DNA from 2 places in the Bacillus sp. es.036 genome. Region 1 is predicted to be linked to the other one. Evidence: riboswitches for the same ligand, from Rfam matches in the RefSeq annotation. Region 1 holds a riboswitch; the other holds the start of a gene.
What was found. A riboswitch is a leader RNA that binds a small molecule or an ion and turns the genes downstream of it on or off. The one in region 1 is predicted to bind S-adenosylmethionine.

Region 1 (11,715 bases):
GAAAAGCCATTTTCACTAGGTAATACCAACATCCAATTAAAAGTAAAACGGTTAACGGTACACCAAACATCATCCAGCGAGCAAATGAAATTTCAATGCCATAAAGTTCATTCACAACTGCTGCAAAAATGGTATTAGGTGGCGTTCCAATTAATGTCGCAAGACCCCCAATCGAAGCGCTATAAGCAATACCTAACATAATTGCTTTTCCGAAATTAAATCTCGGAGCTCCCTCTTCCGTATCCAGATCAAGCTGTTCTGACACCTGATAAATCACCGCAAGTCCAATAGGTACCATCATCATAGCGGTTGCGGTATTTGAAATCCACATCGATAAAAAACCTGTCGCCGCCATAAAGCCAAGTACAATTTTCTCCGTACTCGTTCCGATTGCTGATATAATAAAAAGAGCAATGCGTTTATGTAAATTCCATTTCTGCATTGAAAGCGCAATCAAAAAACCACCCATAAAAAGAAATATCGTATTGTCGCCATAGGCAGATGCTGTTAAATCACCTTCGAGTGCACCCGTTAGCGGAAATAGGATGAGTGGCAAGAGAGATGTTGCAGGGATCGGGATAGCTTCTGTTATCCACCACGTTGCAATCCATGCGGTACTTGCTAATACGGCCAAACCAGCTTCCGAAAGACCGTTCGGATGAAAAAAGAGCATAAGACAAAGAAATAAAGCCGGCCCTAAAACTAACCCAGTTATCTTTCTCTTGTCGTAGGCTGGCCCAGGCCCTGATGTAAGCGTAGGATTTTTTTGTGAACTTTGGGAAGGGATTTCAGGCGTGTGTGAAGAAGCGAATGTTAAGAGATTCTTTGCACGATGATGTTCTTTCCAAAAATAACTCCAAAATAGACGGGCTTGTTCCATAGTGATACCTCCTATCGTTCATTTCACTCTAGTGTAGGATTCGTCAGGTACACCTGTCAATATTTTCACAATTTTGGGTATATATTACTCTTTTAAGAAAAGGACTTTTGCTCGATTATTGGTTTATCAATCACATTAACGCTTTCAAACCCCCTTATATTTCCAATAAGGGCGAACATTATAAGTTGATGGTGTGATTTTTAATAATTCAAACAATATATTACAGGAATTAGCGTTTCAATTCGATTGACAACAAGTTGCTCAAAATCGATCCAGGGGGTATATGATGAGAAAGATACAGCAGACGACCATTAATTCGGTTGTAAAATATGGACAAACGAAGCTTCCAAAATCAGCGAATACAGAATGTCCTGAATGTGGAAATGATGCCTCATTTCAATTGAAATTTGATTATCAAATTAACCAGGCCGTGTTCTCAACGCTTTCTCGCTGTTCCATTTGTAAAGAAGCGGTGCTCTTCATTCTAATTAAAACTTCTCACGGTGATCGAGGTGAGGAAGTCGAACTTTTTGTTCATCAAACGTCCTTTACACGTGAACCACTCGGGAGACTAACGAGTTCTGCTCGACTGCCTGATGACCTTGAACGTGTTTACCGCTCTGCCGTAAATGTACATAATATGAAAGACTGGACGGCAACAGCTGTAATGGCTAATCGCGTCCTCGAAAGCATTACCGGCAGTTTTCTAGCCGAGAATGAATTAGGACAGCCGCTATCCAAACAGCTCGAAACGCTGGCAAAACAAATTGATTTAGAAGAACCGATTGTAAAGTTAGGTCAGCTTCTTGGAAAAGGAAGTAATCTGAACGATCTCCTTTGCCTTGAAAAAGCGACTAGCGAAGAAACCGCAAATCTTATTATTGATCTACTTGATTCATTAATTGAATACTTATATATTCTTCCTCAGCGAATTATTCATCTTCAAAAACAAATTGAAGGATAATAAAAAAACAGGTAGCTCATCGTGAGCTACCTGTTTTTCTTTATCTCGTTTATTCTCATTTAAAAGTTACTTCTAACCGTTTGCTTCCTCTTTCTTTTGAAAAGAGGGATAGTTAATGAAAATCGCAATCACTCCAGCAACCGCAATAAGAATAGGATAAATCGAATATGGTAAGAGGGCAAGTGGCGAGATCGATGCAAGTCCTGCAACCGCTAGAACCTGAGCACCATATGGGAGCATCCCTTGAATACTGCCTGAGAAAATGTCTAGAATACTAGCTGATTTCCGTGGATCAACGCCATACTTTTCAGAAATATTCTTCGCCAGCGGTCCACCCATGATGATTGAAATCGTATTATTCGCTGTCGATAAATCAAGCACACTAGCTAGACCAGCTATACCAAATTCCGCTCCTCGACGTGAGTTTACTCTACTTAAAATCTTATCTAGCACGTATTGAATACCGCCATTATGCTTGATCACTTCGATCATACCACCGATTACGAGGGCAATCATCGCAAGGTCTTCCATTCCTTTAATCCCTTCTGTAACGGTGGAAATAAGTCCACTCATTCCAAATGAACCGTTAAATAGACCCACTATTCCAGCAAATAGCGTTCCGCTCACAAGGACAACAAGAACATTAACCCCAGCGATCGCTGCGATTAGAACACCTAAATATGGAAGAATCGTGATCAAATCAAAAGCACGTTCTCCACCAACTGTTGCCTGTTCTCCCATCGTTAACACGCCATATATAACGGCAGTGACAATAGCAGCAGGCAATACAATAAAGAAGTTTACTTTAAATTTGTCTTTCATTTGCGTATTTTGTGTTCGAACTGCTGCAATGGTTGTATCTGAAATCATGGAAAGATTATCACCGAACATCGCCCCACCAATAACTGCAGACAAGGCAAGTGCTGGCGCAACTCCCGTTTGTTCTGCGATTCCAATTCCAATCGGTGCAAGGGCTACGATGGTTCCCATTGACGTTCCCATTGAAATGGAAATAAAACATGCAATCAAAAATAAACCAACGATTAACAAATTCGCCGGAAGAATGGATATTCCAAGATTCACAATCGAATCAACCGCGCCAATTTTTTCAGCGGTTCCAGCAAAAGCTCCTGCCAATAAGAAGACAAGAATCATTAATATAATATTGGTATTTCCTGCTCCTCGGCAGAACACTTCCACCTTCTTCATAAAGTTTTCTTTTCGATTCATCGAAAGAGCTACACCCGCAGCAATTAATGAAGCAAGAATAACCGGCATGCTATAAAAATCCTTTGTCACAATCGCTGTGCCAATAAAGAGCACAATAAAAATGCCAAGAGGAAGTAACGCCAGACCATTTCCTTTAATTTCTTTTTCCATTCTCTCTATCTCCTTCTACTTTTCTATAGCATAAAAAAACCCACTTCAAGAGAAGAGGGCTTTTGCTCTTATCTCTCAAGATTTCTCTTGCTGGAAGCAGCACCTTTCTGAATATCAGAGGTTGCTGAAGCTTCTTCGGGCCAGATCCCTCCACTTCTCTTAATAAGAAATATGCAATTATTAATGAGCATAAGCTCAAATTTTATTTGAATTCACAATCGAACGAGATTTACTTTATCATGCATGATTCTGCTGAGTCAACTCTTTCTACCTGCATGAAAATAAACTCCTTGCTTAAAGGAGTTTATTCAGAGAATTCTCTACCATTGACACCAGCCTTTATTTAACGAGTTAAAAACTGTTCTATGTCTTTCATAATCGATGCTGGTCGCTCCTCAGGAAGAAGATGACCAGTTTTCTTATAGACAATCAGCTCAGCATTTGGTAAGTCGCTGCTTAAACGTTTCCCAATTTTCAATGGCACAACTCTGTCATTTTCTCCCCATATTAGGAGGCTCGGTGTATGAATTTGTTTTAACTCCGCTTCGGACAGGTCACCTTCCCGATCACGGATCATACGAACCAACGATCTAAAAATCCCTTCGTTAAAGAAGGGTTGAATATAACCATCCATCATCTCTTCATCGATAAGCGCTGGGTCATAAACACAATTGAGCAAATTCCCCCTAACTCCTTTTCGATAAAGCCAGCGTTTTAAGTAGACAGAAAAGAAAGGTAAGTAGGATGTATAGACGAGACTCTGTTTGGCTTTCTCGAGATATCCTGAGCTACATAGCAAAATATTTTTACTCACAAAATCTTCTTTTAACGCTGATGCTCTCATAGCTACCTGTCCGCCCATGGAATGCCCGATCATGACCGTGTTTTCAATCGAAAGTCTTTCCAATAGCTCAACAACGACCTCTGCATAATTTTGGTAAGAGTGAACAAAGTGATGAGACTTCTCGCTTTTCCCAAACGGCGGGAGATCGATTGCAACAACGGTGTAGGCCTTTGTTAATAATGGAATTAGTCTTCTAAAGCTGAAGCTTGAAGACAAAAAGCCGTGAAGCAGGGTTATAACTGGGCGATCAACTGCTTCTTCATTTCTGTAATACTCATAATGAATGTCAATCCCTTTAATTTTCTCCGTATTTTCTTTTAAATTTTGAGCTAATAACATCTGTCATCTCACTCCGGATTTTGATTTTGCTTATTCTGATGATAGTGGTTTTCCAGTCAAAAATGTCTTGGCAAAGTTTGCGTTATACGTATTTTACCCCAATCAAGAAATGAAAAACTTTTTTACCACCCGGAGTGTACATCCATTTTTTTCATTCTAATTCAACGTGAACAAGGTTCAACAATTTAACGTTTCTCTTTTGATTCTTGTGGTCAATGATGCGTAGCTCCTTCGTCAATGGCTCGATATAATGAACGTAGCCATTGAGGACGTTCGTTTCACCGTTTTTAAAATAGTGAAAGCGCAGCGGCCAATGGAATTCCATAGCCTGGCATATCACTTCATTCATTTCCTCTATTTTTTGCTCATCAAGCACAGGCTTTTGATTTCTTTTCTCTTCTTCTTTCCAATCACGTAGCTCTTTCACATGCTCAGGTAACATCATCGATGTCCACTTTATATTTCCACGATCACGAATCACGTATCATCCCCCCTTTATGCTTTATGCCCACCTACAAGTTTACTTCTGTGTAAGGCTGTACCAGCTTTTGTGTATGAAACAGCGCGTAGCAGAGCATCCGATCCGTATTTCTCTCTAATGGAATCCATCACATAGCCAAGGTCTCGCTGTTTCGGTCGCTCAGTATTAAATAAATCCAGCTGTACTTCCTCGTCATTACTAATATTCGAAAGAGTGATCGAAATTTTCCGAACTGTTTTTTTTTCATAAAACTCCTCAAATAGCTGTAGACATACGCGATAGACTTCAAGCGTAATCGCGGTTGGACTAGTGATACTCCTTGAGCGGCGAAAACCTCCGCCACCTTCTTCTTTACTATAACTAATCCCAAGACTAATCGTACGACCTGCTTTTCCGGCTCTTCTAGCACGTCTTGCCACTTCTTCACTCATTTCAAGAATCACGTGTTGAATTTCCTTTTGATCATGATAATCTCTTAGCAGGATCTGACTTTTTCCAAAACTAATCTGGCCCTGCATAATGGGCGCGCCCATTTCGGAAAGATCAACTCCCCACGCGTGATGATAGAGCTGATTCCCCATAACACCGAATTTCTCTTCTAATAAGTGAAGCGGATAATGGGCAAGCTGCTTTACATTCCGAATACCCATTCTGTTTAGCGTACGTTCAACGCGGGCTCCAATTCCCCACATTTGACTGAGTGGGGAAAGCGGCCACAGCTTTTTAGGGATATCTTCATATGTCCACTCAGCTACCCCTTTTTCTTTCGCTTCAAGATCAAGACAAAGCTTTGCCATTAAAAGATTGGGTCCAATTCCAATCGCACTTGGTAATCCAAATGTTTCACTTATTTCATTTTTTATCTTATAAGCTACTTCAAATTTATCTCCCCATAGTCGTTCTGTTCCATCAATCTGCAAAAACGATTCGTCAACACTGTACGTATGGATACATTCTGATGGCACATAACGATGAAAAAGCCTCGTTATTTCCATTGACTGTCTCAAATAAGAAGACATTTTTGCGTTAACAATATGAATTCTTTTGTCATTTGGGATTTCAAACAACCTGCTTCCTGTACGAATGCCAAATTCTTTTTTTAGTGCTGGAGAAGCCGCAAGCACAACGCTCCCCTGTCGTTCTACATCACCAACAACAGCAAGGTAACACGTAAGCGGATCAAGTCCCATCTCTACTGCTGAGCAGCTGGCATAAAAACTTTTCATATCAATACAAAGGATCGTTTTTTTTGGAAACTGTGAATAGTCCATTCGTATCCCCCTTCCTTCCATCATAACAGAACGTTTGTTCTTTTTATCTATACCCTGTATTTTACTCGAATATACGTTCCCTTTACAATAAGTACTTTCTTCCAATGAGAAAACGTCTTGACTGACCAAAGTTCATTAAAGGTAACGGGAGGAAGGAAAGACGTCTTTTCATATGCTTTGGTTATTTATCGTCTATTGAGTGTGAGAATACCTAAGCCTATTGAACCAGTCGGTATTTTAATTACAGGAGAAAGGTCCCGTGACTACACACAAAAGGATAGGTCGTAACTATCAAAATCATTTAAATAATTTGAATATTTAGCCTTTTGTGATAAAGTTAGCTCATCTTAATCACGAGGGGGAAATTGGAATGGGAAAGAAAAAGAATTTGCTTTCAATTGGTTTATCAGTCGGGCTGGTAAGTACCATGTTTGCTCCATCCTCAACATTCGCGGCAGCTGATACGAATATGAATAAAGAAACCGGGACGCCATCTTTTGTTTCCGGGAAATTAACAAAAGCAAGCTCTCAAAATCCCAATCAAGTGTTGTTCGATTACTTAAATGACCAGAAAAGCATGTACAAATTTAGTGGATCATCAGCACAGGACGCTTTTCAAATCATTTCTAAAGAAAAAGACGACCTTGGCTTTACGGTCTTTCGTTTACAGCAGCTTCATGAAGGAACACCGGTTTACGGCTCCACTCAAACCGCACACGTTGATGAAAGCGGCGTCTTAACTGCTGTATCCGGTACAGTTATTCCGGACCTTGGATCGAAGAAAGAGCTTAAAAAAGCAACAAAATTCAAGAAACAAGATGCTATTAAAAAAGCAGAAAAAGATCTAGGCTTCTCTCCAACTTATGAACAGAAACCCGAATCAAACCTTGTCGTTTATGCAGACGGAGAATCTCCGACATATGCTTATCACGTCACATTAAACTTCCTTTCACCTGAACCAGGGAACTGGCAGTACATAATTGACGCAACAAGTGGTGAAGTGCTAACAAGTTTTAACGCGCTTCACGAAGCTAAAAAAGAAGGTGTTGGGAAGCCGGGCGGTGGCGCAATCACCGGAACAATTCAAACAGCGAGTGGAACCGGCGTGCTTGGTGACCAAAAGACGTTCAACACGCTTCTTTCTTCCTCAACTTATTATTTGAAAGATACAACGAGAGGCGGCGGTATTTTCACGTATGACGCAGCTAATCGGACTAAGCTACCGGGTTCGTTATGGGCTGATGCGGATAACACCTTCAACGCAAGCTATGACGCGGCAGCTGTCGATGCTCACTACTATGCAGGCGCAACGTATGATTATTATAAAGATGTATTCAACCGCGATAGTTATGACGGAAACGGGGCACCACTAGAATCTACCGTACATTATGGTCGTAACTACAATAATGCGTTCTGGAACGGTAGCCAAATGGTCTATGGTGATGGAGACGGCTCCACGTTCGTATCTCTTTCTGGCGGTGAAGATGTTGTAGCACATGAATTAACACACGCTGTTACAGATACGACAGCCGATCTTATTTATCAAAATGAATCAGGAGCGCTGAACGAATCAATGTCCGACGTGTTCGGAACACTTGTGGAATATCATGATAATAATAATCCTGACTGGTTAATTGGCGAAGACATTTATACACCAGGAACTTCTGGAGACGCTCTTCGTTCGATGTCTGACCCTGCGAAGTTTGGCGACCCTGATCATTACTCTGTACGCTATACAGGTACACAGGATAACGGTGGAGTTCATATTAATAGCGGAATTATGAATAAAGCAGCTTATCTTTTAAGTGAAGGTGGTACATTCTACGGAGTAAGCGTATCTGGAATTGGGAAAGACAAGCTTGGCGCCATTTACTATCGTACGCTAACGCAATATCTAACCGCGTCTTCGAACTTTAGTCAAATGAGAGCAGCAGCCGTTCAAGCTGCAACTGATCTTTATGGAAGTAGCAGCTCGGAAGTACAGTCAGTAAAACAAGCATTTAATGCCGTTGGCGTTCAATAAGAAGGTAGTTAAGACAGGTAGCCAGCGGGCTACCTGTCTTTTCGTTTGTTGAAGGTTTTATAAGTCTTCAAACGGGAAAGAAATGGCTAGAACAAAAAAGGAGGAAGAAATCATGGCGATTTTTAAAGAAGACGCACTAAAGCAAGAGCACGTGTTGATCACTGGAGCGACTGGTGGTATTGGATTTGAAACGGCAAAAGCCGCTGTTCAAGTCGGGGCTACCATTACGATTACAGGAAGAAATAAAGAGAAATTAGAGACGTTAAAGAACGAGTGCGAAAAGCTAGTTGCGGATGCTAAAGTTACCGTGCTTCCAGCAGACTTAAACAATGAGCAAGATCGTGCTACCTTGATCGAAAATGCGATAAAAGAAAGAGGAACGATTACAGGGTTAGTTAATTCAGCGGGAATTGGTGGCGGCGATACGCTCGATCAGTTACAAGAAGAAGACCTTCGTAAGGTGATGGAACTAAATTATTTCTCAACGGTTTTACTAACCCAGCTCGTTTACAGTAAAATGCGTGATGATAAGAAAAAAGGTTCCATTGTGAACCTCTCTTCTCTGTCGGGGCTTCGAGGAACTTTTGGAAACACCGCCTATAGTGCTTCAAAGTTTGCCATTACCGGATTTACACAGTCATTTGCACATGAAGCGATTCGTGATGGAATTAGAGTGAACGCTGTCTGTCCCGGCTTCGTTGACACAGAAATGGGAAGAAATAGCATTGAGTCAAAAGGAAAAAGAGAAAACAAAAGCTTTGAAGAAGAATTAAAAGCAGTAGAAGAAGCAATGCCTTCAGGTAGAATCACACAACCCGAAGAAGTAGCGAACAGTATCATTTACCTCCTATCAAACGCATCTGAGAACATTATTGGAGAATCTTTAAAAATTTCAGGCGGAAGTGTAATGCGTTAAGCTTCCTTCATTGTAAAAAACTCATGGCCATTCGATCCATTAAGATCAAGCAGCCATGAGTTTTTCTATTAGCGATAAGTTCAAATGGTACTCGAGTAGATACATGTATCCGTTATTTTCTTCCCATCAATGGACAAGTCGTCATTTTTGAGCGTTCCTTCAAGAAGATAACCCAAGCGTTCAGGAATCGCTCGACTCCGCGCATTCTCACGATCACACTGAATTTCAACTCTTCTACAATCCAGGCTTTGATGAGCATATTGAGTCAGCTTTTGAACAGCCTCTGTCATATAACCATGTCCACTATGCCCTGTCGCCATCCAATACCCAATTTCAAGCTTCGGAACATCCCAATGAATATTATGAAAACCTGTTGATCCTACAAACTCATTTGTTTCTTTCAAAAAAACAAGAAAGCGCAAACTTTCACGCTTTAGGAACTTGATGTGCGCTTCTGTTATATTAATTTCCGTTTCCTCGGGAGTAGGTGTTACCCGCGCAAAGCCTAGCCACGGTCTTAGTTCCTCAATAGACGTTTGAATCGCTTCATTTACTACTTTCCCATCACCAGGCTGGGGCATTCTTAACAGCAATCGTTCTGTTTCAAGGGACGTTTCAATTTCCATTAATATCGGATTCACGATCATCTCTCCAATGTGTTGAATAATTAAAGGACCAGTTCTAACTAGAAGATAAACCGCTAATCAGGTGGATTAGCGGTTTAAATAAAAACGTTTTCCCATTCCGACAAATTAAACGGCTTTGGGATTGGGGCCGAAGCGATTTTCTTCTCGCTCACTCTCAAGACAAGTGAAAACAAGAATAACAATACTACCAATAAAAGGAATGAGTCCAATCAATACCCACCAGCCGCTTCGGCCTGTATCATGCAATCTGCGTACCGTTACAGCAAGGCCCGGTAAAAGGATGAATAAAGAATAAATCCCAGTTAGAAATGGAGTAATATCAGCAAGCGATTCGATTAGTGTTAGGACAACTGAGAAAATGATGTTAAAAAGAGTAAACATCCAATATTCTTTACGCCTTGCTCTCCCTTGAAAGTTCACATAGTTCTTCAACACTTTCAAATACCAATTCATACAACTTCTCCTTTAGCGAATAGATTAAGTTTAGTAGAATAATATCGTGATTCACATGATAGTATAGCATAAAACATGACAATAATAGGCAAAAACCTCAGTAATTGGTTAGATAAACTCTCTCCTTAAGAGACTCATTCTAAGTCGATCGACGTAATGCCCTTCTCGGTAGCGATCTTCTCGCAATATGCCTTCTTCCACAAAACCGCTTTGCTTGTAAGACTTGATAGCCTTCTCATTATCCACTTCCACTCTGAGCCAAATCTTATTTAAATTCAATTCAGTAAAGCCCCATCTAAGCATCGCTTTCATAGCACTTAAGCCATATCCTTGTCCCCAATAACGTTTATCTCCAATCGCAATCCCTAGTTCGGCATGGCCATTTAGCTGATCGATATTTTTCAGATCCACCCACCCTATATGTTTCCCTTCCTCAGTTACAATCGCTCGCTGCTCATACCCGTTTTTTCGACTGATACATAATTGAATCCAGCTGCTCGTTTCTTCTCGGGTAAACGGTGGATAATTTTCTGGCATATTCAGATGCTTTGTCACTTCAGTATCGAGACACCACTGATAGCGGTCTTCTGTATCCGAAAGAGAGAGTTCTCTAATTGTCACAACTGGCAACGACCTTCCTTTCACGTTAAGCTCTCCTACCTTCCATCTTTTTCTTTCCTACTTACACCTGATCCCTATTAACGATCCTCTATTTGATTGAAGTATTTCATCATTTCTTTAACAATCGTTTCATAATAAGAGGATTCATGTGGAACAAAATGACGTTTGCTTATTTTTTGATTCAAGTTCTTTCGTTCTCCATTATGATTAAACCAAAACCCTTCCACATGAAGGTCGGTTTGTTTTCCCATCCAGAAATCATAGAACGCTTCAAAATCAGCCTGAACAATTCCTGCGACCTCTTCTTTTTGAAGATCAAATGTATCGAACGATTGATTGTATTCAAAAAGATAGATATTTGCGATTTCATTATCAAGAAAATTATCTTGCTTGATCGATGCATTCATTACAAGCAAAGGGTGCAATTCTTCATAAGAAACGGGAACTCCAAGTTCTTCCTCAATTTCTCGCACTCCATCCTTCACTGATTCGTCTGCCATTAAGTGACCAGCTGCAGTAATGTCATAAAGACCCGCAAAATCTTTTTTCAAAGAACTTCGAAGCTGCAAATACACTTGTTTAACCCCTTCTTCTCTCCGAACGAACCAGCATTGAAAAACCTCATGCCAGTGCCCTACTCGATGTGCCTCATCTCGTGAAACCACTCCAATTGGGTTTCTATTTTCATCAAATATCCTTACTCTCTCATCTATCATCTTGTAACCTCACTTTTTCTCTCAACTCATCTATTCATTCGGCTTTCGTTTTCTTTTTCAATTGGAAATTCAACATAGATTGGTTTCCTTTTCATCCCCCCCTAAGCTCGTCTCTTTGATTCACAAGGCGTATCTTAATTTAGCGTAAACCTCTCTAGTCTTCCAAGACAACTCCATTTC
Region 2 (11,715 bases), 820 kb from region 1:
ATGACTTTTACCAGGCAGAAACTGGATTGAAACTAGATGAAATTAAGCGCACAAGCAACCTTGTCAGCAAACTTACTGGCATGGCAGTGCCAGGCAATAAAGCGGTTGTTGGCGCCAATGCATTTGCTCATGAATCTGGTATTCACCAGGATGGTGTATTAAAAGAGAAAACGACCTATGAAATTATTAGTCCACAGCTGATCGGAGTACAGTCCAACAGCCTCGTTCTTGGAAAACATTCTGGTCGACATGCCTTCAGAGATAAGGTGAAAGAACTTGGTTTTGAATTAGATGAAGCAAAGATTAATGAAGCATTTGCTGATTTTAAAGACTTGGCTGATAAGAAAAAGCAAGTAACAGAAGATGATCTGTTCGCACTATTAACGGATATTCAAACAGATGAATTTGTTGATAAATATGAGATTCATAGCATTCAAGTTCAATATGGGACAGCAAATATCCCCACGGCTACGATTTCCATCGAGAAGCCTGATGGAACGATGATTCAGCAAGCTGGAACGGGTTCTGGTAGTGTGGAAGCCATTTACAACACGCTTGAAGAAATGATCCCAGGCACGCTTCAACTTCAAGATTATCGGATTAATTCGGTTGGCGGTGGCAGAGATGCTCTTGCTGAAGTTCATGTTCGTGTTATGTACAACGGAATTGAATCGAATGGTCGAGGCACTGCTCAAGATGTTCTAGAGTCCTCAGCAATTGCTTACTTAAACGCAGTGAATCGTGTTCTTGCTCGAGAAAGCTATCAAGTAAAAAAACAAGCGCACGTCTAACGGGGAGGTTAGAAGGATGAAGAGAAAAGTTGCGGTATTACCAGGTGATGGCATTGGCAAAGAAGTAATGGAAGGAACGATGAAAGTTCTAAATGCCGTGGCAGATCGATTTGGCCATACGTTTGAATTTCACTTTGCAAGAATCGGAGGGGCGGCCATTGATCAAGAAGGTATGCCTTTACCCGAAGAAACTTTAAGCATCTGTAAAAAGAGTGATGCTGTTCTTCTTGGTGCAGTCGGTGGGCCTAAGTGGGAAAACCTTTCCGGTCATCTTCGTCCTGAACGAGGTCTTCTTGGAATTCGTAAAGAGCTAGGCTTGTTTGCAAACCTTCGTCCTGTAACAGCATTTGAAAGTTTACTCGATGCTTCTCCTCTTAAACCCGATCGAATCAGGGGCGTGGACATGTTGATTGTTCGTGAATTAACAGGTGGATTGTATTTTGGTACACCAAGCGAGCGTCGTAACAACGGGAAAGAAGTGGTTGATACGCTTCATTATACAAGGAATGAAATTGAGCGAATTGTTGATCAAGGGTTCGAGGCAGCACGGAAGCGAAAGAAGAAGCTAACAAGCGTCGATAAAGCAAACGTTCTAGAGTCAAGCCGAATGTGGAGAGAAGTTGTAGAAGAAAAAGCACTAGCTTATCCGGATGTTGAAGTGGAACATATGCTGGTCGATGCGGCAGCAATGAAGATGGTTCAAAACCCAGCTCATTTTGATGTGATTGTAACAGAAAATCTATTTGGCGATATTTTAAGCGATGAAGCATCCATGATTACAGGATCACTTGGCATGCTACCGTCAGCAAGTCTTCGCAGTGATGGATTTGGCATGTATGAGCCAGTTCACGGTTCTGCACCGGATATCGCTGGGAAGAACATTGCGAATCCACTTGCGATGATGTTATCAGGAGCGATGATGCTGAAGTATTCATTTGATATGAAGGAAGAAGCAGATGCCATCGAAAAGGCCGTGAAGGAAGTTCTAGATGCGGGCTATTATACGAGTGATTTAGCAAGTAGTCGAACGAATGCACTCGGAACAGACGCAATGGTGAAGAAAGTGATTTATCAATTAGAAGAAGCGGGTGCTACGGCAGGCATCATGGAAGCATACGCTTAATGACAAATAGGTAAAAGGGGGATCAGTGTGGAGCCAAAAACAATTATTGAGAAAATTTGGGATAAACATGTTGTGCATGAAGAAGAGGGTAGCCCGGATCTCCTGTATATAGATTTACATCTTGTGCATGAAGTCACTTCTCCGCAGGCCTTTGAAGGTCTGCGGATGAACAATAGACGTGTCAGAAGACCGGATTTAACCTTTGCGACGATGGACCATAACGTGCCTACGATTGCACGTCATATTATTAATGATCCGGTATCCAAAGTGCAAATGGAGAAGCTAGAAGAGAATTGCAACGAGTTTGGTGTGGAAATTGCAGATATTAATCACCCTGATCAGGGAATTGTGCACGTCATCGGTCCTGAGCTTGGCTTAACACAGCCAGGAAAAACCATTGTTTGTGGAGATAGCCATACTTCAACACATGGCGCGTTTGGTGCTCTAGCCTTTGGGATCGGAACGAGCGAAGTAGAGCATGTTCTTTCAACACAAACGCTCTGGCAATCGCGTCCAAAAACCATTGAAATACGTGTAAACGGCCGTCTTGGTTCTGGAGTAACGGCTAAAGACTTAATTCTTGCCGTTATTGCCAAGTTTGGTGTGAATGCAGGGACGGGAGCAGTTGTTGAGTATACGGGTGAAGCGATTCGAAACATGTCAATGGAAGAGCGGATGACCGTTTGTAACATGTCCATTGAAGCTGGTGCAAAAGCGGGACTCATTAGTCCTGATGAAACGACTTTTTCTTATTTAAAAGGAAAAAGACATGTTCCAGCAAACGAAGCGTTCAATGAAGCAGTGGCTGAGTGGAAAGAGCTTGCAACTGATCCAGGTGCAACGTATGATGAAGTGCTTGAAATTGGCGCTGAAGAAATTGAACCACAAGTGACGTGGGGAACGAATCCTTCGATGGGCTCTTCTGTCTATGCTCGAGTACCTTTCCCTGAAGATTACGAAGATCCAGGTGATCAAAAAGCAATCAAACAGGCCCTTGCTTATATGGATCTTAAACCTGGTACCCAGATTCAAAACATTGCGATTCAATATGTTTTTATCGGATCCTGTACGAATTCACGATTAAGTGATTTGCGAGCTGCGGCTGAAATTGTTCGTGGTCGTAAAGTTCATGAAAGTGTAAAGGCGCTCGTAGTACCTGGTTCTAAATCAGTGAAGGATGCGGCTGAAGCAGAAGGGTTAGATACGATCTTCAAAGAAGCTGGATTTGAGTGGCGAGAAGCAGGGTGTAGTATGTGTCTTGCGATGAATGATGATATTGTTCCTCCGGGAGAGCGCTGCGCGTCTACCTCTAATCGAAATTTTGAAGGTCGCCAGGGCAACGGTTCCCGAACACACCTTGTAAGCCCAGCGATGGCTGCAGCTGCTGCTATTGAAGGACGATTTACTGATGCTAGAAAAATAAAACCACTTGTGATGTAAAAAGGAGTGAGACGCCCTGGAACCGATTAATGAATACAAAGGGATTGTTTATCCCCTTGATCAAGTGAACGTCGATACCGATCAAATTATTCCAAAGCAATTTTTGAAAAGAATTGAGCGAAAAGGCTTCGGCCAATTTCTTTTCTATAACTGGCGCTTTGATGATGATGGAAAGCCTCGTGAAGATTTTAGCTTAAATGAAGCGCAATACCAGCATGCCTCTATTCTCGTAGCTGGAAAAAACTTTGGGTGTGGATCTTCAAGAGAACACGCTCCGTGGGCATTGCTTGATTATGGCTTTCGCGTCATCATAGCGACAAGTTTTGCTGATATTTTTTATAACAACTGTGTAAAAAATGGTATTCTTCCGATTGCGCTTGATCAAGAAGTTATCGCTGAGCTTTTTCAAAAGGCAAAAGACGGATACGAACTTCAAGTCGACTTGCGAAAACAAGAAGTTCGTGATGGAGAAAGCATTCATGCTTCTTTCAAAATTGATCCTTATTGGAAAGAAATGCTGCTAAATGGTTGGGATGAAGTATCTCGTACGTTGTCCCTTGAAGAAAAGATTAAATTGTATGAAGAAAAACAACTTGTAGGAGAGTGAATGACGTTGGGAATTACCAGGAGAAATATAACGTTCATGTCGTAGAAGCAATGGAGAATTTGCTGGAGGCGGTTCATCGTACCCCGCTTCAGCAATCTACAACGCTCAATGGATTTACAAATAAAGATGTCTTCTTAAAGATGGAGAACCTCCAGCGAACGGGGTCGTTTAAACTACGCGGTGCTTACAATAAGGTTGCCTCTCTAACGGAAATCGAAGCCGCTAGAGGAATCGTTGCCGCTTCAGCAGGTAACCATGCTCAGGGAGTAGCGCTATCTGCGATGGAGCGAGGAATCAAGGCAAAGATCTATATGCCGATTCATACGCCAACAAGTAAAATTGAAGCGACCCGATCTTATGGCGCAGAGGTTGTCCTTGAAGGCGAATCCTATAACGAAGCGTTTAGTGGAGCTGATCGAGAGCGTGTTGAAAAAGGGGCAACATTTGTTCATGCGTTTGACGACCCTGTTGTGATGGCAGGACAAGGAACCGTTGCACTTGAAATGATGCAACAATGTCCTGACTTAGATACGATTCTTGTTCCCGTTGGAGGAGGAGGATTATTAGCAGGAATTGCGCTGGCAATCAAGTCGTTCTTTCCTCACGTCAAAATCATTGGAATCCAGGCTTCGGAAGCATCTGCGACATGGAATCGATTTAAAGGTACTGGTCCTCTCGTTCTTCAATCAGTAAAATCGATTGCCGATGGCATCTCTGTGAAGGAAGCAGGAAAACGAACGTATCCAATTATCGAAGAACTCGTTGACGATATGATGACTGTTTCTGAAGAAGAAATTGCTGCTGCAATCGTCTTTATGCTTGAAAGACATAAGACACTTGTTGAAGGCGCTGGTGCGGCATCTGTCGCTGCTGTCTTGTGTAAATCAAGCCGGTTGGAAGGTAGCAAAATTGGGGCTGTTGTGAGTGGGGGAAATGCTGATCTTGAGAAATTAGCTCTCTACAAACAACTTTCTGAGCGAGCAAAAACCATCAGGCGAATCAGCTGATGGTTTTCTCTTGGCTAATGATAGTGAATATGTTTGATTATTGTGACTTTTTGCTCAGTAATTGACACTCATAAAGTACCATGCTAGAATTCAATTTAGCACTTAACCACAGTAAAGTAATTTTAATTTTATAATCTCTTATTCAGAGAGGTGGAGGGACTGGCCCTATGAAGCCCGGCAACCGTCAAACGACTCGTTTGAAAAGGTGCCAATTCCTGCAAAGCGATTGCTTTGAGAAATGAGAGGAAGACATTGATTGATGACATGCCTTTCTACTCAAAGTAGAAGGGCATTTTTAGAATCATTTTTTAAGTGTTTCGAGGTAAAGAATAAAAGCATGGGACTAAAGTCCTTTTTCAGGAAGCTGGTACAACATGCAAATGCATAAAGGATGTGAGACATGTGATTGAGCTTAAAGGCATTAATAAAACCTTCTTTTCGAAGTCTGGAAAGGTAGAGGCCGTTAAGGATGTTAACCTTTCAGTGAAAAAAGGGGAAATATTCGGTGTTATCGGATACAGCGGTGCCGGAAAAAGTACGCTAATTCGGATGCTCAACCTGCTTGAGAGACCGACGGACGGTACGGTCACGGTGGCAGGAAATAATTTATCCTCTCTTAAAGGAAAAGATCTACGTGCGGCAAGACAGGAAATCGGAATGATCTTCCAGCACTTTAATATTCTTTGGTCAAGAACGGTACGTGATAACATCGCGTTTCCACTCGAAATATCAGGTGTTTCCAAAGAGAAACGAATGAAGCGTGTCGATGAATTAATTAAGCTTGTTGGACTTGAAGGACGAGAAGCGGCTTATCCATCACAGCTAAGTGGGGGACAAAAGCAGCGTGTTGGTATTGCGCGAGCGCTTGCGAATAACCCTAAGGTATTGCTTTGTGATGAAGCAACATCTGCTCTAGATCCTAAAACAACGGATAGCATTCTCGAACTTCTGACAGAAATTAACCAGAAACTTGGTTTAACTATTGTCTTGATTACCCATGAAATGCACGTTATTCGCAAAATTTGTCACCGAGTGGCAGTGATGGAGAACGGTAGAGTAGTTGAGAACGGTTCAGTACTTGAAGTCTTTCATCATCCGCAAGAAGAAATAACAAAAGATTTCGTGAATCAGTTAAGTGAGCCTGAAGAAATGAAGGAATCGATTGCACATCTAGCAGCAAGCCAGGAGGGTGAACTCGTCCAGTTTACGTTCCTCAAAGGTAAAACGGGATCACCACTTGTAACAGAGTTAATTCGTCAGTTTGATATTGAAGTAAACATTATTCAAGGAAAAATCTCTCATACGCAAGATGGCCCTTATGGTAAGTTATCTGTCTTTCTTAAAGGTGAACCGACTGTCGTTGAAAGTGCACTGAAGTATGTTCGTGAGCAAGGAGTAGAAGCGGAGGTGATTACGAATGGTTGAATCACTATTTCCTAATGTGAACTGGGAATCGATGTGGGAAGCTACTATTCAAACAGCTTACATGACGGCAATTTCCGTGCTAGCAACGTTTATTCTCGGTATTCTTCTTGGACTACTATTGTTTCTAACCGGAAGGGGAAACATATGGGAGAACAAGTTTGTTAATAGCATTATTGCTGGAATCGTAAACTTATTCCGCTCGATCCCGTTTATCATTTTAATCATTCTACTCATTCCGCTTTCTGTTTACATTATTGGAACGATGCTTGGAGCGAATGCAGCTCTTCCAGCCCTTATTGCAGGTGCGGCACCATTTTATGCGCGAATGGTTGAAATTGCTCTTCGGGAAGTGGATAAAGGAGTGATTGAAGCATCTCAGTCAATGGGGGCATCAAACGGGGAGATTATATTTAAAGTTCTCCTTCCTGAAGCAATGCCAGCCCTCATTTCGGGTATTACCGTAACGGCGATTGCACTTGTAAGCTACACCGCAATGGCTGGTGTGGTTGGTGCAGGGGGACTTGGGAACCTCGCTTACCTTGAAGGTTTCCAAAGAAATAATCCTGACGTGACGCTCGTTGCGACAGTTTTAATATTGGTTATAGTTGCGATTCTTCAAATTGCTGGAGATTTAGCAACAAGAGTGATAGATAAACGATAATAAAAGGAGAGAATAACATGAAGAAATTTTTATCCCTATTTGCAGTACTTACTCTTGCAGTGCTTGCAGCGTGTGGCAACAATGGTGGGAACAGTGAAGGATCTGGAGAAGCTGAAGATTCAAAGAAAATCGTAGTAGGTGCTTCAAACATTCCACATGCTGAAATTCTTGAAGAAGCAAAACCGATGCTTGAAGAAAAAGGTGTAGAGCTAGAAGTTAAAACGTTCCAGGATTACATTCTACCGAATAAGACGCTAGCGAACGGTGAATTAGATGCAAACTACTTCCAAACCATTCCTTATATGGAGTTGCAAATGGAAGAAAACGATAATTATGATTTTGTTAACGCTGGAGGCATTCACATTGAACCAATCGGTGTTTATTCACAAGATTATAAGAGCTTAGATGAGCTTCCGGATGGTGCTCAGATCATTATGAGTAACTCTGTTTCTGACCATGGACGTATGCTTTCTTTACTTGAAGCTCAAGGACTTATCACACTAAAAGAAGGCGTGAAGGCTTCTGATGCAACAGTAGAAGATATTGCAGAAAATCCTAAAAACATTGATTTTAAAACAGACGTAGAAGCTTCACTTCTTCCGCAGATCTACCAGCAAGGTGAAGGCGATGCGGTTATGATCAACACAAACTATGCGATCGATGCGGGTCTAAACCCTCAAGAAGATGCGATTGCTCTTGAAGATTCCGACTCACCTTACGTGAACGTGATTACTGTCAATAAAGGTGATGAAGATAACGAAGCGATTCAAGCATTAGTTGAGGTTCTACATTCTGATGAAATTCAGAGCTTTATTGAAGAAGAATATGATGGTGCTGTCGTACCAGTAGACGAATAAGAAAAAAGGTTCTCCGTCATTTGACGGAGAACCTTTTTTTAATGCTGGAATACTGGCTTCATTGCTTCTTTTAACGTTTTGGCAGAGTGGTGCAATTGATCTAACTCAGTTTGATCAAGATCAAGTTCAATAATTTCGCGTATGCCGTTGTTGTTCACAATCGCAGGTACGCCGATATACAAATCATCTAAACCATACTCACCTTCAAGGAGCGTAGACACAGTAAGGATTGAGTTTTCATTTCGAATAATCGCTCGCGTTAACCTTACAAGCCCCATTGCAATGCCGTAGTATGTCGCTCCCTTACGATTAATAATATGATAAGCGGCATCGCGCACATTAACAAAGAGTTCCTCAAGGTCTTCTTTTGCCTCTGGTTTATCTTTAATGAGTGACATGATTGGTCGACTACCAATAGAGGCATGACTCCAAACTGGAAGTTCGGTGTCGCCGTGCTCACCAAGAATATAACCATGTACATTTCTAGAATCGACATTAAAATAATCACTTAGTAAATAACGGAATCGAGCTGTATCAAGAATCGTACCTGAGCCAATGACGCGTTCTTTCGGTAACCCGGAGAACTTCCATGTTGCGTAAGTAAGTACGTCTACTGGATTCGTTGCGACGATAAAAATACCATCAAATCCACTTTCCATTACGCTTGATACGATCGTTTTAAAAATGGCTGTATTTTTATCGATAAGGTCTAAGCGTGTTTCCCCTGGCGCTTGATTCGCACCTGCTGCGATCACGACGATATCAGCGGTTTTACAGTCCTGGTAGTCGCCGGCCCAAATTTTCATCGGAGCGCCAAAAGGTAGACCGTGATTTAAATCACGTGCTTCTCCTTCTGCCTTTTCTTTGTTTACATCAATTAATACAAGTTCATTTACTAGTTCTTGATTCAATAACGAGAAGGCGTAGCTTGTCCCGACAAATCCTGTTCCAATTAATGCAACGCGTGTTGTTTTTCCTTCGTACATCATCTTCACCTCTGCTAGTAGATATTGTCTTCATAAGCATCATAACGTATCCCGATCGTTATTAGTGTGACATACATCACATGTAAGCGATACAAAAAACATTTCTATAGAAAAGAATGGATAGCATGCTTAACCGCTTCTCATACTAGTATGGACAATTAAGATAAAAGGAGGCCTGTGTTTTGAAACAGGAACAGGAATTTAACAATTTCGCAGAAGCAGCATTACATGATTATAAAGAAGGATTAGGCACATTTACCGAGAAAATGCCCCAGCTTGCTAAAAAGTATTCGGCATTTACAGAAGCATGCTTTAAAGAAGGGGAAGTTAGTCAAAAAGAGAAGCAGATGATTGCGCTTGGGATTTCGATTTTTTCACAAGATGAATACTGCATCATTTATCATACAAAAGGTTGCCTTGATCAAGGCTGTTCCGAACAGGAAATTCTTGAAACGATAGGGGTAACAGCAGCTTTCGGCGGTGGAGCTGCCATGAGTCAGGCTGTTACACTTGTGCAAGAATGCATAAAAGATTTGGATCAACCGAAGCACTAAATAAATTAAGTTTCTTCCTATATATAGGCTGTTTTTTTATTCTAGTGAATGAGGGTGGATTTGGAAGTAAAGATAAGAATCGATGTTTTTTAACTATTCAGAACAAGGTTCATCCTCTTTCACTCGCTCTCATCCCTTCATATGCTGTTTGTGGACTGTTAATGTAACGTGGTAAAGTATTCCTTGTAAGTAAAACGATATTGAAAGGATTGATTCATTATTAGCCCCATGCGGTTAAACCACACACCTGAAATGGAAAAGGCGATGTACCAGTCTCACGGAGTAGGTTATGCAGAATATAGCCAAAATTTCAACAAGCGTATGCAAGTAGAAAAAGAGCGTGAGATGGATCACCGTCGGAGTCTCAAAATGGTTAGTGAATTCGACCGTAAACTATCTAGATGAATCAGCATCCAAAATAGCCAGATATAATGAAAACCAGTCCACTGTGACTGGTTTTTTGTATGAGGATTCCGTTGTAGGTGTCCGGATTAAATGGTAGGCTTAGAAGGGTATGAAACGAAAAAATCAACGATTCATTCTCATTTTGAATAGCAATCGAATTCGTAGCGAACGCTATAAAGTATGATCCCTGCGTTCCTTGATATTAGTTTGGATTTGTTATAAAATAAGAATGAAAATAGATTGAGAATGACTCAGCACACATTCCTTGACATACACCTTATAGGTACTACAATAAGGAAGGAATAGTATAAACGTTATTGGAGGTATTCACAAATGGCAGCATCAACTCTAAAGATTGAGAATCTTCATGTTTCCATTGAGGGAAAAGAGATTATCAAAGGATTAAACCTTGAAATAAATGGTGGAGAAATTCACGCAGTAATGGGGCCGAACGGTACAGGTAAATCTACCCTTGCTTCAGCAATCATGGGCCATCCGAAATACAAAATCACTGAAGGCAGTGTCTTCCTTGATAATGAAGATGTACTTGAAATGGAAGTTGATGAGCGTGCAAAAGCTGGACTCTTCCTTGCAATGCAATACCCAAGTGAAGTAAGCGGCGTAACGAACGCTGATTTCCTTCGCTCTGCAATCAATGCTCGTCGTGAAGAAGGCGATGAAATTTCTCTAATGAAATTCATCAAAAAGCTAGACGGTAAAATGGCTGAGCTTGATATGGGTGAAGAATTTGCACAGCGTTACCTTAACGAAGGTTTCTCTGGTGGTGAGAAGAAGCGTAACGAAATTCTTCAGCTTATGATGCTTGAACCAAAGATCGCTGTTCTGGATGAAATTGACTCCGGTCTAGATATCGATGCGCTTAAAGTTGTGTCTAAAGGTGTTAATGCAATGCGCAATGAGAGCTTCGGTTGCTTAATTATCACTCACTATCAGCGTCTATTGAACTACATTACACCTGACAAAGTACACGTTATGATGCAAGGTCGTATTGTAAAATCTGGTGGCGCAGAACTAGCACAGCGTCTTGAAGAAGAAGGTTATGATTGGATTAAAGAAGAACTCGGAATTAAAGACGAAACAGTTGGTCAAGAAGCGTAAGCAGTAAGGAGGATGACAATGTCAGTGGATACGAAAATTGCATTCGATCAAGAATACATTAAAGCTTATTCAGAAAAGCGTCAGGAGCCGAAATGGATGGCTGCCCTACGTTTGAAGGCATTAGAGAAGTCTGAGAACCTTCCAATGCCAAAGCCTGATAAAACAAAAATCGATAAGTGGAACTTCACTTCATTTAAACATGATGTAGCTGGAGAAGCGATTTCATCACTTGATGATCTTCCTGAAGATGTGCGCGATCTTGTTGCTAAAGATCAAGAGTCAGGAAATCTTCTTGTGCACCGTAACACAACGCCTGTTTTTAGTCAGCTATCGAATGAGCTAAAAGAACAAGGTGTGATTTTCACAGATATTCAAACAGCTCTTCAAAATCACGGGGATCTTGTTGAGAAGTATTTCATGAAAGATGTTATGAAGGTTGATGAGAACCGCCTAACTGCCGTTCACGCAGCTCTTCTTAATAGTGGTACTTTCTTGTACGTTCCTCGTAATGTAGAAGTGGAAGTGCCAATTCAAGCTCTTTATTGGCAAGAAGACCCTGAAGCTGGTTTGTTCAACCACGTGATCATCGTAGCCGAAGACAATAGCTCGGTCACATATGTGGAGAACTTCTTATCATATGGACACGATGTTGAGTCAGTTGCAAATATTATCGCTGAAGTTCATGTTGGACAGAATGCGCGCGTTACGTTTGGTTCTGTTGATAACCTTGCAAAAGGTGT

Region 2: linked by a shared signal. The riboswitch ahead of ATG70_RS13830 (methionine ABC transporter ATP-binding protein) and the one ahead of ATG70_RS09690 (Na+/H+ antiporter NhaC family protein) in region 1 are both predicted to bind S-adenosylmethionine.

The regions. Positions count from the first base shown of each region.
Region 1 is NZ_PDIZ01000001.1:1,889,273-1,900,987, forward strand. It holds gene ATG70_RS09680 (SLC13 family permease) at 1-880, opposite strand, end outside; gene ATG70_RS09685 (hypothetical protein) at 1,167-1,844, shown strand; gene ATG70_RS09690 (Na+/H+ antiporter NhaC family protein) at 1,917-3,224, opposite strand; SAM riboswitch class I at 3,290-3,393, opposite strand; gene ATG70_RS09695 (alpha/beta fold hydrolase) at 3,568-4,407, opposite strand; gene ATG70_RS09700 (YolD-like family protein) at 4,559-4,888, opposite strand; gene ATG70_RS09705 (Y-family DNA polymerase) at 4,903-6,159, opposite strand; gene ATG70_RS09710 (M4 family metallopeptidase) at 6,530-8,182, shown strand; gene ATG70_RS09715 (SDR family NAD(P)-dependent oxidoreductase) at 8,295-9,098, shown strand; gene ATG70_RS09720 (GNAT family N-acetyltransferase) at 9,179-9,739, opposite strand; gene ATG70_RS09725 (DUF805 domain-containing protein) at 9,851-10,198, opposite strand; gene ATG70_RS09730 (GNAT family N-acetyltransferase) at 10,307-10,843, opposite strand; gene ATG70_RS09735 (NUDIX hydrolase) at 10,897-11,535, opposite strand.
Region 2 is NZ_PDIZ01000001.1:2,711,818-2,723,532, reverse strand. It holds gene ATG70_RS13855 (2-isopropylmalate synthase) at 1-791, shown strand, start outside; gene leuB (3-isopropylmalate dehydrogenase) at 808-1,914, shown strand; gene leuC (3-isopropylmalate dehydratase large subunit) at 1,942-3,354, shown strand; gene leuD (3-isopropylmalate dehydratase small subunit) at 3,371-3,961, shown strand; gene ilvA (threonine ammonia-lyase) at 3,958-4,968, shown strand; SAM riboswitch class I at 5,104-5,213, shown strand; gene ATG70_RS13830 (methionine ABC transporter ATP-binding protein) at 5,371-6,393, shown strand; gene ATG70_RS13825 (methionine ABC transporter permease) at 6,386-7,054, shown strand; gene ATG70_RS13820 (MetQ/NlpA family ABC transporter substrate-binding protein) at 7,072-7,911, shown strand; gene ATG70_RS13815 (L-lactate dehydrogenase) at 7,950-8,900, opposite strand; gene ATG70_RS13810 (carboxymuconolactone decarboxylase family protein) at 9,080-9,451, shown strand; gene sufC (Fe-S cluster assembly ATPase SufC) at 10,190-10,975, shown strand; gene sufD (Fe-S cluster assembly protein SufD) at 10,994-11,715, shown strand, end outside.